Regions from separate parts of the Clostridium thermosuccinogenes genome, predicted to be linked through region 1. Evidence: riboswitches for the same ligand, from Rfam matches in the RefSeq annotation. Region 1 holds a riboswitch; the other holds the start of a gene.
What was found. A riboswitch is a leader RNA that binds a small molecule or an ion and turns the genes downstream of it on or off. The one in region 1 is predicted to bind glycine.
Positions count from the first base shown of each region.

Region 2: another riboswitch for glycine. It lies ahead of CDO33_RS09490 (pyridoxal-phosphate-dependent aminotransferase family protein); the one in region 1 lies ahead of CDO33_RS20200 (alanine/glycine:cation symporter family protein).

Region 1 is NZ_CP021850.1:4,628,793-4,636,316, forward strand. It holds gene CDO33_RS20185 (ThuA domain-containing protein) at 14-679, opposite strand; gene CDO33_RS20190 (AraC family transcriptional regulator) at 1,072-1,875, shown strand; gene CDO33_RS20195 (aldo/keto reductase) at 1,964-3,091, opposite strand; glycine riboswitch at 3,690-3,781, shown strand; gene CDO33_RS20200 (alanine/glycine:cation symporter family protein) at 4,018-5,400, shown strand; gene CDO33_RS20205 (small, acid-soluble spore protein, H family) at 5,566-5,754, opposite strand; gene CDO33_RS20210 (methyl-accepting chemotaxis protein) at 6,383-7,524, shown strand, end outside.
Region 2 is NZ_CP021850.1:2,154,059-2,161,582, reverse strand. It holds gene CDO33_RS09505 (sulfite exporter TauE/SafE family protein) at 17-391, shown strand; gene CDO33_RS09500 (sulfite exporter TauE/SafE family protein) at 460-840, shown strand; gene lysA (diaminopimelate decarboxylase) at 1,384-2,649, shown strand; glycine riboswitch at 2,877-2,966, shown strand; gene CDO33_RS09490 (pyridoxal-phosphate-dependent aminotransferase family protein) at 3,127-4,194, shown strand; gene serA (phosphoglycerate dehydrogenase) at 4,350-5,954, shown strand; gene CDO33_RS09480 (aminoglycoside phosphotransferase family protein) at 6,322-7,260, shown strand.

The DNA of each region.
Region 1 (7,524 bases):
TACTAAGAAGCGGTCACAGCAGCCTGCTTGCCCATAAAAAGCCGCGTCTCATCAATTCACTGGCCTCCGGGATGTCAAATATATCTGCATGGTGGCCCAGGGAATTATAAAAAATCCGACCTTTACCCCATCTCTTTGTGTAGACTACCGGCATCAGAACAGTCCCATTAGCGCTGTGAGGCCCTGGAACGAGGGGAAAGGTGGTGGTTGCCAGGACATTTACGGCAGGATCCAGGTGCAAGTAATAGTGTTCCGTTTTCACCTTGAAGTCGTTGATTCCTTCAATGATGGGACTGGAGCTGGATTTTACAATGTTTACTTCATATTCTACACCGTCATTTCCGGGGTGTTCTACCCACTGGGAGCCGGTCAAAAATTGCCATCTTGTATTGTTCCTGAAGGCATCGCACATACCGCCATGGCAGCCGGCCAGTCCTACACCGCTTTCAACTGCTGCACATACATTGTCCACATATTCGCCTTTTATCTCACCCATGGTGTATACAGGAATGATTAAAGAATAGCTGTGAAGGTTTTCCAGATCCCCAAAGACGTCAAGGTCTTCATGAATGTCCACTGCAAAGCCTTCCTTCATGAGAATTTTTTCAAAAACCTGTGAAACCTCAACAGGCTCATGGCCTTCCCATCCACCTCTTACGATAAGAGCTTTCCTGTCCATAAGAACCCTCCCTTTCTTTTATCTAAAGAGTATTATAAAGTCCGGCATGCATGCGGCCCAAGGTTGGACTTCCCTTTGCGGTGCATATAAGCCTTTATCCATTTCCGACATTTCCGTTCTTGGAATTGAAAGGCTTCTTTCCTCTTCCGGACGGCTACCGCAAGGGAGATATTCATTAAAGCGCATTACATTGCCAATAGTACTGATATTATACTACTATTTAAAATATGTAATAAAAAGAAAATATAAAAATAAACATAGACAATTATTGCTGTCGGGTACATTATATCAATTGTGGCAGTGAAATTTTCCAATCATTTATTTACCTCATAAATCAATGGTTTGCTGTCGAAATATTATATATATACTGATGAAATCCGGAGGATTTTCTGATGATATTTTATGAAAACAAATCCTACAGTTTATACTGCGGGTATGGCAATGACATGACATTTCCCCTTCATATCCATAAGGAGCTTGAGCTGCTAATGGTGATGGGAGGAGAGATCGAAATTGCATCCAATGCCGGGACATATACCTTGGAGAAGGGGGATATCAGCGTTGTGCTTCCCAATACTGTCCACGGATATAAGACCCATAAACACAGTGAACATTTTATTATGATATTCAACGGAAGCATGCTGCCTCTTTACAAAAATGCTTTTACGGCATGTAAGCCTTCTGTAAGCTGCATACGGGGAAGCCAGGTCCACCCCGAGGCATATACATCCCTTAAGTGCATATATGAAGAAACCAGAGCAGGAAATAACCCCGGTATCATCACCGGACATCTTTATCTGGCTGTGAGCAGGCTTATGCCTTTTTTGAACCTGCAGAAGAGGGAGAAGGACACAGGGGATGAATTGATTGAACGCATTCTCAGCTATATCCAGTCAAACTACCAGAGCCCCATAAATTTGTCATCCATCGCCAAAGAACTGAAGGTCAGCCCGTTTCATATGTCCAGGGTTTTTTCCAATAGCGTGGGACAGAGACTTGATAGGTATATCAATGAATTGAGGATAAATTACGCGAATCATTTGCTGGCTTGCACTGACAAGCCTATTACTGAAATAGCTTTTGAATGCGGCTTTGAGACTCTGAGAACCTTCAACAGGGTGTATAAAAGTGTTATGTCCATCACTCCGCGGGAATATCGCAAACAGCAAAATAATGACCCATCAACAGCTTTATAACCTTCATCCGTTTAAACGTGCAATATAAAATAGAGGGGACATTAGAGAATGCCCCCGGTGTTAATCTGATCAGTTGATGCTTATTTGCTTATGCCATAAGCGCTGCTACATCCTTCAGGTATTGCCTGATGGTCAGTTTCTGCGGGCAAGACTTTTCGCATTTTCCGCATTCGATGCATTTTACGGCATTTCCGGCCATGGAGTTGAAATGCTTCTTTTTCTCTTCCAGAGAGCCACCGTACATGAAATATTCATTATAGAACGAGAAATTCCATGGTATGTCTACGCCGGAAGGGCAGGGCATACAATATCCGCATGATGTGCAGGCTACCTTGGACAGGGAATTGTAAGTATCCCTCACCTTTTCCACCAGAGCTACTTCTTCCGCGGAAAGGGAACCAGGCTCGGCTTCGTCGGCAATCCTGAGGTTTTCCACAACCTGTTCCATGGTGCTCATGCCGCTCAGCACCACTGAAACTTCCGGATGGTTCCAGACCCAACGGAGAGCCCATTCGGCAGGAGTTCTCTTGATTTTTGCTGAATCCCAAAGCTCCTGAATGCAGTCGGCTGGTTTTTGGGCAAGCTTGCCTCCCCTGATGGGTTCCATGATCACCACTGCAAGTCCCTTTGATGCCGCATATTTTAAGCCTTCCATTCCTGCTTGGGTGTTTTCATCCATGTAATTGAGCTGTATCTGGCAAAAATCCCAGTCATAAGAATCGACAATTTTTTTAAAGGTGTCAACATCATCATGGAATGAGAATCCCATGTACTTCACTTTGCCGGATTTCTTGTATTCATCCATGGCTTTGAAGACATCCAGTTTGAGCAGTTTATCCCATCTTCCTTTATCCAGCGCATGAAGGAGATACAGGTCTATGTACTCCGTATCCAGTCTTTTAAGCTGCTCATCCAGGTATTTGTTGAAATCCGGATACTCTTTAACCAGCCATACCGGCAGTTTAGTCGCAAGCTTAACCTTCTCGCGGTAGCCATCCTTAAGCGCTTTTCCTACAAAAATTTCGCTATTGCCATGATGATAAGGATATGCGGTATCGATATAATTTACACCATTATCGATGGCATACCGTAGCATCTTGATCGCTTCAGGTTCATCAATCCTGTTTGTGCCGTCATTGACCACCGGCAGCCTCATACATCCAAATCCCAGTGCAGAGGCATTAAAACCTGTTTTTCCAAACTTTCTGTACTTCATAATTACCTCCTTCATATCCAAAGCGTATACTATCTACAAATAATAATACATCATTTTCAACGATGAAAAAACAAAAAGATAATGTTTTTTTAAATCCTCGAAATCCTCACGGGAAAATGCAGATTAACGATTTTGTGAGGTATCTACCGTGCAGCATCGTCCAGGATTACTTAAGGGGATTGAGGTAAAATTTGAATGCCTCCTGCTGGGATTTTGGAAATATTTCCACGAACACTAATAAAAATTGCATGCCTTTTTACATAACGGCTTCTTCCGGGTTTTCCAAGGAGCTTTGGGTTATTCGGAAGCAATGTAATATAAGAGCAGCTTCCGGCATAACCATATTTTAAGAAAATGATGGATATAGCGCATATCTTTGAAATAGTTTTACTGCTAAGCCTTCATGAAAAAATCTCATGTTATGCTTTTATTTACAAAGGAATAATGTATACAAAATACTTGAAAAACTAACTGGGATTATGTAAAATAGATGGGAAATAAATATATGCTGGATGAGGGTTTGCAGAAGAGGACCGTAAGGTACGCCGAAGGAGTAACACTCTCAGGTATCCGGATGATCCGGGTAGGACTGCAAATCTGACAGAACTCTGGAGAGACCTTTGATAGGCGCCGAAGGGGCAAGGTGCGATTTGCACTAAATCTCTCAGGCAAAAGGACAGGGACGCTGAACATATATCTTAGGGCCTTACTATGGCCTTCAATATCAGTTGCGTTATATCCGGAGTCAAATCATGCTGTGATTTGACTCTTTATAATATAGCGTAAGGAATTAATTGCAAAATCAATTCCCACCTGCCGTTTCATTATGAAATGGAAACAGCTTTTGCCCTATTATGATAATTTTTAATCCCTTCCCAGTCGTCAGGAAACTCCGGAATATTATCTTTTTTAAGGAGGATCTATATATGGATTGGATTAAACTGTTGGATCAAATTGATAGTTTTATTTGGGGACCGCCGCTTTTGATTTTGCTGGTGGGTACAGGAGTATTTCTGTCCTTTCGATTGAAATTTCTTCAGGTCTTCCGCCTGCCTTTTGCCCTAAAGCTTATCTTTAAGGCCGAGAACGACGGCACAGGGGATGTTAACAGCTTCGGAGCGCTTTGCACTGCTCTGGCGGCGACTATAGGCACCGGAAATATCATTGGCGTGGCCACCGCGATTAAAGCAGGAGGCCCAGGAGCTCTTTTCTGGATGTGGATGGCTGCTTTTTTCGGCATGGCAACCAAATATGGTGAGGGACTCCTTGCTATAAAGTACAGATCCAAGGATGCCAATGGTCAGATAGCCGGAGGGCCCATGCACTACATACTTAAAGGTATGGGAGAAAAGTTCCGCCCGCTGGCGGTATTTTTTGCAGTAAGTGGAGTTTTGGTAGCGCTTTTGGGCATAGGCACATTTCCACAGGTAAATGCCATTGTTTCCAGCATAAATGGCACTTTTGGCATCCCTGCGGAGGTTTCTGGCATCTTATTGACCATACTGGTTGCCCTTATAGTGATAGGGGGACTTAAGAGCATAGCTAATGTATCCACCAAAGTCATTCCTTTCATGTCCGTTCTTTATGTGACGATATGCCTGGTGGTTGTATTTACATCATTCGACAAAATTCCTCAAGCAGTGAACCTTGTAATCTCCAATGCTTTTACGGGCACTGCAGCCGTAGGAGGCTTCCTGGGTGCTACGATGCAGATGGCTGTCAGAAACGGAGTGGCCCGCGGTGTGTTTTCCAATGAATCAGGTCTGGGAAGCGCCCCTATTGCTGCTGCGGCAGCAAAGACAAAATGGCCGGCTGAACAGGGACTCATTTCGATGACAGGTACATTTATCGATACCATAATCGTATGCACACTGACCGGTCTAAGCATAGTCGTAACCGGGGTATGGCAGACGGACCTCCAAGGTACGGAGCTTACCAGCGCTGCTTTCGGCACGGTTATGCCTGTCTTGGGACCGGTTTTGCTGACATTGAGCCTTGCATTGTTTGCCTTTACGACTATAATAGGCTGGAATTATTACGGCGAGCGCTGCTGCGAATTCCTATTCGGAGTGAAGTCCATTATGCCTTATCGGATTGTGTTTATTGCTATGGTAGCTCTGGGGGCTTTCATAAAGCTTGAAGCCATCTGGCTCATCGCTGATATTGTAAATGGCCTCATGGCGCTGCCAAACCTCATAGCCCTGGTATGCCTTTCAGGTGTGATAGCAGCAGAAACCAAGCTATATGTAAAGCATCTGAAAAAGGAATCCGGAAAAATCCGTTCTGTCGGGTCCGGTACCAGAATATGATTTTTATTTTCATCCGGTTCCATAATATATTGGTTTTATAAAGCAATATATGTTGTAGGAGCGGGCTTCGTAGGCTCGACAACAGCTTATACCCTGACGCTAAATAGTAAAGCCATGTAATTTGCCGCATCCTAACGCTAACTACATGGCTTTGAGGGTACAATCCTATATGGTATACAAGGGATCAGTTTCTGCAAGGGCGCTGATCGGGATGTCGATTTTTTTACCCATGCCGATCAGTGTCACTTCAGCTAAATCACCACGAATACTCTCAATATTAACAGGCATTCCATTATAGCTGACATGGATTAAACCATTGGATTTCATAATTTCTTCCGCTCTTTTACTGTCCATAACATCACACCTTTCTTATTTCTGCAAGCTGCTATGCTCGTCATTCATATGATGCACTATTAGTATGAGCAAACGGAAAGGTTTATATGTTCAAAGGATTTTAGCCAACATATCGATAAAAACACATCATTAAATATCACATCATTCTTATCATTCATAAACCTGCATTGTAATGCTGGAACATGATGGCCTTAGGCTGTTTTAGCTTGTTTCTGGCAATCAAAAATCAATCTGGTGAAGCCAAAGCGGATGGTCGGTTAACCTACAAATCAATTTATCGAGCTTCGGATAAAGCAAATCTTTCGGTGAATATTTTCTGTACAATATCATAACAACATCATCATAGTAGCATTTAGCATCGTCATGATAGCATCGTAGAAGTGACAGAGAGAAAAATTATGAAAATCAATTACGTAAATCATGATTATGATTGTCGACAGGCAAAGTCTCATTACGCAGGTATATCATTAATGGAATTTTATCTTTTTCTATCGAGAAAATAATAATAATGTCATTTTTTAGTATGCTTTGTATTTACAATTATTATACTTATATGTTACAATTTTAACAGTTATGTATTTATATTCATTTTTGCAGTATAGTTTTAGTACAGCAAGGAGGAATAGCAATGGAAAAGGGTTTTAAAAAAGCAAGCAGTTTAGTTATTGGGGTAGTTTTTTGCATAGTTGTTGCAGTACTAATATTAATCAATGGCGCTGCAATCATTTTACCTCACTTCTTTAACTCTCTGTCACCTTTTATGCAAAAGCATGGATTCCTTATCACATCAATCGCAACTCCCGCAGCATTAATAGCTGAAATCTTCCTGTTTATATACATGATTTTTTTCTATTTTATTCCCGCAAAAAAGCTTGTTTCTGGTTTAGAGAAAATAATACATATGGACGGCGGCAGCTTCACCAATGGAAAAAAAGCTGCAGGAAAAGGTGACATCAGTGAGGCAGCTGCAGAAATCAACCAATATATCGGAAAGATTTACAATATAACAGATCAGCTGGCTGAGATATCACTGCAAATGAATATATCCAGTGAAGAGCTTTCAGTATCCACATCAGAAACCAACAAGTCGCTGGAGCAAATAGCCCAATCCATAAGCAGCATATCCGCAGGAGCCTTTGAGAATACAAAAATAGTGGATGAAACAAAAAAAGGGATAGAAGAAGTGGTACAAATCTCCCAATCAGCTACGGAAGTAAGTAAATCAACCGTGCAGCAAGCACTGGATATGAAGCAGCTTGCTGACAAAGGCGCAACTGACGTGGATAACATAACAATGCGCATGGAGGAAATCAAAAACTTGTCTGAACAGACCACCTACGTAATCAGTGAGCTTGTGGAATCATCTAAAAAGATTGAGGATATAGTTCAGATAATCAGAGGCATTTCCGAGCAAACAAATCTGCTGGCCTTGAATGCTGCAATCGAAGCTGCGAGAGCAGGTGAAAGCGGAAAAGGCTTTACCGTCGTATCGGAGGAAATACGTAAATTGGCTAATCAAAGCGCTTCCGCTGCGAAAAACATTATTGAACTGGTTAAAGAGAACAAGATGAAATCTGAAAAAGCGGTAGAGTTCATCACTGATGCAAGCAGCCGGATTGCAGAGGGATCACAGACTGTCATTGCCGTAAGTGGTCATATGAAGAGCATAATCTCCGGCATTGAGAACATTGTCGATCAAATGCAGAAGATTGATGAAGCTGTTGAACTGCAAATGGCGCTGATAAGCGAAATTCCTTATATGATGGAGAC
Region 2 (7,524 bases), 2.3 Mb from region 1:
AATAAGAATAATCAATATGGATAAAAAAGCAGGAGTTATAAAAAGATATTTTAAATATGCCTTAATCGGGCTGGTAACCGGAACCGCCAATGGCCTCTTTGGCTCCGGCGGAGGCACCATAGCAGTTCCTGCCATGGTGCTTTTGCTGGGAGTCGAGGACCACAAGGCGCACGCTACCGCTATATCCATAATTCTGCCGTTGACTCTGATCAGCGCCTTCTTTTATGTAAAAAATAATTTTGTCGATTGGGCACTTACTATAAAGGTTACCCTGGGAGGAATTGCCGGAGGTTACATAGGAGCGAAGCTTCTTAATATATGTCCTGCCCGGGTGCTCAGGAGGATTTTTGCAGCTTTCATGATAGCAGCTGCCTTGCGCATGATACTTTAGAAAGCTTTTCCGTAAGGAAAACTGCAATTTTCCATACGGTTTCAACGATCGGACGGGTGATGGGATAAATGATACTTTTTTTAATAGGTATGGCATCGGGAATTATAAGCGGGATGGGTATAGGCGGAGGAACCATATTGATACCGGCGTTGGTTATTTTTATAGGAGTGGATCAGCACATAGCCCAAAGTGTGAATCTGCTTTTTTTTATTCCCACCGCTGTAGTCGCCTTGTTTATACATTTTAAAAACAAGAGGGTCAATCTGAAAATGGCGATACCGATAGTAGCCTTCGGCCTTATAGGCGCATTTTTTGGGTCAAAGATGGCTATAGGACTTTCAGGGACGGATCTTAAAAAATGGTTTGGTTTTTTCCTGTTGGCTATGGGTATATATGAAATGTTCAGGAAGGATAAAGCTATGGAAAGGAGACAAAAAAACAGTGGCTAAAGGGAGGGCAAAAGCCTGCTTTTGAAGTTGGAAACGCATTGCAATAAAATCTTGACACGGGAGTTGTTTTGATATATAAATTAATAAAAATAAAATTTAATTTAATAATTATGCATTTAAGTTGACGGGTTTTGAAGGGTATAGCCTTAAGCATAAATTCGAGGATTGAGTAACGACAAGCTTGTAAAAGGGTCGGGAAATTCCCTGTGTTGACGGGATTTGTCTTATCCTTTCCGGCGTTATATTCAAACGCCGTATCTTTATAAAGAAACTCGCTTGTTATAAATTTATGTCAATTGCGCTCCCGCCGGTAGAAGCGTGAGACAACTTGGCAATTTGACAAATCAAACATCAACTGATTGTCATTTTGGCCGTCATTGTGCTATTGTCTGAATATCAACAGGAGAAGTGCCTTCCATGGCTATAAATTCTGCCATATCAATTCCGGCTTGTTGAAGCAGTAAATTGGAAGGCAGTAAAAGAAAAGGCTTTAGTTTACATATTATATATAAATCTACTTTAACAACGATGGAGGTCGAAATTTTGAAAAACTATTTTACGGAGCAAACCAACTTTTTTAAAGGAATCTCACCTTTTGAAATAATAAAGGAATATGGAAGTCCGCTATATGTATATAATGAATCCATATTGAGGCAAAGATGCCGTGAGATGAAAAATTTCATAACGTACCCAAATTTCAGTGTCAATTATTCCACTAAGGCAAATTCAAACCTGGAGCTGCTGAAAATAGTCAGGGAAGAAGGGCTTAACGCCGATGCCATGTCCCCGGGAGAGATATATGTGCTCCTGGCAGCCGGATTTAAACCTGAGCAGATATTCTATATAAGCAACAATGTTTCTGCGGAGGAAATGAAGTATGCCATCGAAAAAGGCATAATATTGAGTGCCGACTCCCTTTCCCAGTTGGAGCTGTATGGAAAGCTAAACCCTGGAGGAAAGGTGGCTGTCCGTTTCAATCCGGGAGTCGGCGCCGGGCACCATGAAAAGGTGGTAACCGCAGGCAAAAAGACCAAATTTGGCGTGAACATGGACTATATCAGCGAGGTAAAGGAAATTCTGAAAAGGTATGACCTCAAGCTGGTAGGAATCAACCAACACATAGGTTCTTTATTCATGGAAGGAAAACCGTATATTGAAGGAGTCAAGTCCCTGCTGGATATAGCAAAGCAATTTGATGACCTAGAGTTTGTAGATTTGGGCGGTGGATTCGGAATACCATACCGCAAGCAGGAAGGCCAGGAGCGTCTTGAATTGAAGGAATTCGGCAGCAAGCTGGATCAGGTGCTGAAAGACTGGATCAGGGAATATGGCAAAGATATTACCTTCAAGATAGAACCGGGAAGATATATAGTTGCGGAATGCAGTGTTCTTTTGGGTACCGTCCATTCAATCAAAAACAATTACGGAGTAACCTATGCAGGAACCGATATTGGGTTTAACGTGCTGGCCCGACCGGTGATGTACGATTCTCACCATGATATAGAAGTTTACCGGGAAGGTAAGCTGTTAAAGAGCACAGAATCGGATAAGCCTGTTTATGTAGTAGGAAATATCTGTGAAAGCGGGGATATCCTCGCAAAAGACAGGATGCTTCCCGAACTAAAGGAAGGCGATATCCTGGGGATTATGGATGCCGGAGCCTACGGATATTCCATGAGCTCCAACTACAACAACAGGTTAAGGCCGGCTGAGGTATTGATCAGGGAGAATGGAAGCATATCCTTGATCCGCAGAAGGGATACTCTCGAAGACCTTATGAGGAATTTTGATGTTGATTCCGGTGCATAAAAGCATTTGATGAAGCTTAGTTGTATAGGAGCATTTTGGCATGCAATTCTTGCTTTTATGACGCCCCTAAATATTTCTTGACAACATTTGCTAACAAAACTATAATGAAACTATTAATCACAATAATTTAATAATGACGGATGATGGATGAGGGAGAGATATTTCCTTGGTTTATACAGGGAGATACACCGAAGGAGTTGCACTCTCAGGTAAACGAGACCTCATCAGGACGTACCTCTGGAGAGACCAATGATGGCGCCGAAGGGGCAAGGCCGAAAAGGCTGAAATCTCTCAGGCAAAAGGACAGAGTATATCAAAGGTTGTATTTGCTTTGCACTTACAGGGGTCAAGTCTTTTTTAGATTTGGCTCCTTAATTATAATGAGACGAAAATTTCATATATTGCTTTGACGGTGTGTTGCAATTATCCTTGCAATTGCTTGCATTGCAGCAAATAAGGGAAAATGGAGGTTCAATCATGCATAAAAGGCTATTTATTCCCGGACCGGTGGAGGTAAGGGAAGATATTCTAAAAAAAATGTCGACGCCTATGATAGGTCATCGTTCTAAAGATGCATCCAAATTGCAGAAAAGCATAAGTGGAAAAATGAAAAAGCTGATGTATACAGATAATGAAATTCTTCTGTCTACATCCTCGGGAAGCGGGTTGATGGAAGGCGCCATAAGATCCTGTACCGTAAAAAGAGCTGCAGTTTTTTCAATAGGCGCTTTTGGCGACAGGTGGTATAAGATGGCTGTCTGCAACGGAGTGCAGGCCGACAAGATATCATCAGAGCCCGGTCAACCGACTTTGCCTGAAATGGTGGACAAAACCCTGGCCACAGGAAAGTATGATCTTATAACCATCACCCACAATGAGACGGCTACGGGAGTTATGAATCCCGTGGAGGAAATAGCCGAGGTAATGAAAAAATATCCTGATGTGGTTTACTGCCTGGATGCCGTAAGTTCCTTGGGAGGTACCAAGATAGAGGTAGACAAGTTGGGGGTGGATATATGCATAACATCCTCACAAAAGTGCCTGGGACTGCCACCGGGACTATCCATATGCTCAATTTCCCAAAAAGCATTGGATGCTGCGAAGAAGGTAGAGTTCAGAGGCTTGTATTTTGACCTGCTGGAGCTTTATGAGTACATAAAGAAGAAAGATTACCAGTATCCTTCCACTCCGTCCTTGTCCCATATGTTTGCTTTGGATTACCAACTGGATAGGATATTTGAGGAAGGGCTGGAAAACAGGTTTGAACGGCACAGAAAAATGGCTGAGTATGTCCGCCAGTGGGCTAAGGAAAGGTTCGCGCTGTTTGCCGATGAAAGATATGCCTCCAACACAGTGACGGCAGTTAAGAATACCAGGAATATCGATGTGTCAGAGCTCAACAAAAAGCTGGGTGAGGTCGGTTATGTAATATCCAATGGTTATGGTCAGTTAAAGGATATCACCTTCAGGATTGCGCATATGGCAGATACGACATTGGATGAGATAAAAGGACTGATTGAATCTATAGATAAGATAATAATGTGATTTTCCATATCTGGGTGAGCGGGGAGGAAGCAAATTTTTGATATGTCCTTTGACCTTCCCCGGAAACCAGGGTTAAGTGCATACACAATGGACGGTTATAATGCTGCTTATATTGTATTGCGAAGGAATGGGAAAGAAGGAGGATTAAGATTAAGATGAGGATAATTATAACGGAACGGATTGCGGATGAAGGAATTAATTATCTTAAGGAAAACGGATTCGAAGTGGATACAAGGTATGGAATATCCAGTGACGAGCTTTTAGGGATAATAGGAGACTATGACGCTATAATTGTAAGAAGCGTGACCAAAGTAAACGAGGAGCTGCTGGAAGCTGCAAAAAACCTAAAAGTTGTCGGCCGCGCGGGCAATGGTATAGATAATATCGATGTCGGCGCTTGCACCAAGAGAGGCATAATCGTGGTTAACACGCCGGAGAGCAATATAATGGCTGCGGCAGAGCTGGCAGTAGCACTGGCTTTTGCGATATTCAGAAATCTGCCTCAGGTTCATGTTGCCGTAAGAAACAAGGATTTCAGGAGAAACAGGTTTATAGGCAATGAGCTCGATGGGAAAACTGCAGGAATAATAGGTTTGGGCAGAATAGGATCGATTGTAGCAAGGAAATTAAAAGGCTGCAACATGCGGGTTGTGGCTTATGACCCGTATATAACCGATGACAGGTTCAAAATGCTGGGGGTTGAGAAATGCGAAACCTTGGAGGAGCTGCTTAAGCAATCAGACCTGATTACGCTGCATACTCCCAAGACATCGGAAACTTATGGCATGATAGGCGAGAAAGAATTAAACATGTGCAAAAGGGGAGTCCGTATAGTAAATGCCGCAAGAGGAGGCCTTGTCAATGAAAAAGCACTGTATGATGCCCTTAAAGATGGTAGGGTTACTGCGGCAGCATTGGATGTACTGGACCCCGAACCCAGCTATGATAAAAAGCCGGAAGAGCAGGATTATACAAACCCGCTGCTGGAATTGGACAATGTCATGGTAACACCTCATCTTGGCGCTTCAACACAGGAAGCTAACTATAATGTCGGAACAGCCATAACAGAATTGGTGGCCGGAGCCCTTAAAGGCGAGATGGTGGCTGCGGTGAATATGCCGCCAATGCATACTAAGGACTTGTCTGAGCTAAGGCCCTATCTGAACCTGGCGGAAATGCTCGGTAAAATATATTATCAGGCTGAAAAGGAAACCGTGCAGCAGATAGAAGTAATCTATAGAGGCGACCTGGCGGACAAGGAAACCAAAGTGATTTCCCTGTCGGTTTTAAAAGGATTCCTTGATCCCATCAATAAAGAGAAGGTTAATTATGTAAATGCTGAGCTCATGCTGAAAAATATGGGAGTGGAATTTAAAGAGAGCAAAAGCACCAATCTGGACAAATACACAAATCTGATCACAGTAAAATTCACTACCAAGAAAAAGGAGCTTAGCGTATCCGGAACAGTATTTGCCAAGGAAGAAATCAGGATTGTTGACTTCTTCGGATACAAGCTGGATTTTGAACCTACACCCTATGTGCTGGCCATACAGAACGTCGACAAGCCAGGCATAATCGGTCAGATCGGAACGATTTTGGGCGCGGACAATATAAATATAGCAGCCATGCAGTGGAGCAGAAACCGCCGTGGTGAAAAAGCGGTAGCTTTTGTAAGTGTTGATGCGGAAGTCAGCGAGGAAATAATGCGCCTGCTTAAAAATATCGACGGTGTTCTCAAAGTTTCCATGTTGAAGTTCTGATGAAAATATGAAAAAAGTCTCCGGAAATTTTGAACCGTTCTCTGTCAGGCAGACAATGTAAGTAAAAAACGGATGGATTATCAGAAGCAAAACCATCCGTTTTTTCATACTGTTGTTTGTATAATTATGGCATGTTATAATACAACTGGAAAACCTTTGCTAATACAGGAAGGCAATGATGAAGCTCATGCCTTCAGGAGGTAATATATGCTTAAATTAAGATTTAGAAAAACGCCCATGAGGCTGTGCTCCATGCAAAGCCATTCGTCAGTTTGTTAGCGACGTTTGCATGGAGCATGCTGAGTCGCTAACGATGCGATTGGCTTTGTTTCAGTATTTAAAAAAATATTGAAAGGAGCCAATTACAATGAAATCAAATAGTGAAATGATATTGTCCGTATGCAAAGACATACCAAACCACGAATCCTTTATAAGGATTGAAGCGATAAACAAAGGTGTTTCAGGCGACGATAAATACTATGTGGAAACTGCTCAGGGACAGCGTTATTTGCTTCGCATTTCGAGTATTGAATTCTACAAACGAAAAAAAGCAATGTATGATATGATGGGGCGTGCTGCTTCCCTCGGTGTATCTATGTCTGCTCCTGTGGATTTCGGTATTTGCAATAGCGGCAAAAACGTGTATCAACTTCTGACTTGGTGCGACGGTGAAACAGCAGACGTTCTGCTGCCTAAGTTGTCCCATGCCGAGCAGTACGAGCTTGGTATCAAAGCCGGTCAGAATCTCAGAAGGATACATTCCATTCCTGCACCCGAAGGATTAGAGGACTGGTATGACAGATTCGTAAGTATAAATGATGAGCGGTTGAAAGCTTTTTTCAATTGTGGTGTCCACATCAACGGCAGTGAAGCAATCTTGGCTTTTTATAAAGAAAACCGCCATCTGCTGCTTGGACGCCCTCAGTGTTTCATACACGGTGACTACCATAACGATAATCTGATCATCTCGCCGAATCGTGACGTTGTGGTCGTGGATTGGGATCTCATCGATAGTCTTTATGGTGATCCGTGGTCGGAATTCAACAGGATTCTGCTTGCGAATCTTGTTCCGCATTTCACCACGGGACAAATACATGGCTACTTTAACGGAGAGCCGCCGGAAGAATTCTGGCGTATACTGGCACTGTATCTATCGACAGGAGCACTTGTACTGGTTTCCTGGGCGGTTTATGTAGAGCCGAGCTACCGGGATGAATCCATTCAAACAGCAATTAATATAATGAACTGGTTTGATGAAATGCGCAATCCGGTGCCAAATTGGTATTTGAGAGAATTCACTCCATAATTTCACTTTTATCGGGTGTAGTTGAAGAAAATAAGCGCAAATTTCATCCTTCTAATGAGAGCTTAAAAAGAGCTTTCTTCTTAATACCATTGAACAACTAGAAAAGAAACCGGTAAGATTTGGCTGGTTTATAAAAGACGTTCGGTAGAGCTAAAATAATTGACAAGCGAAAACCAGCTTTTAAATGGATGCCATAAGGCATCCATTTTTAACTCATAAAGATAAATTTTGTCCGACCATGAAATAAAAGTTTAGCCTATTGAG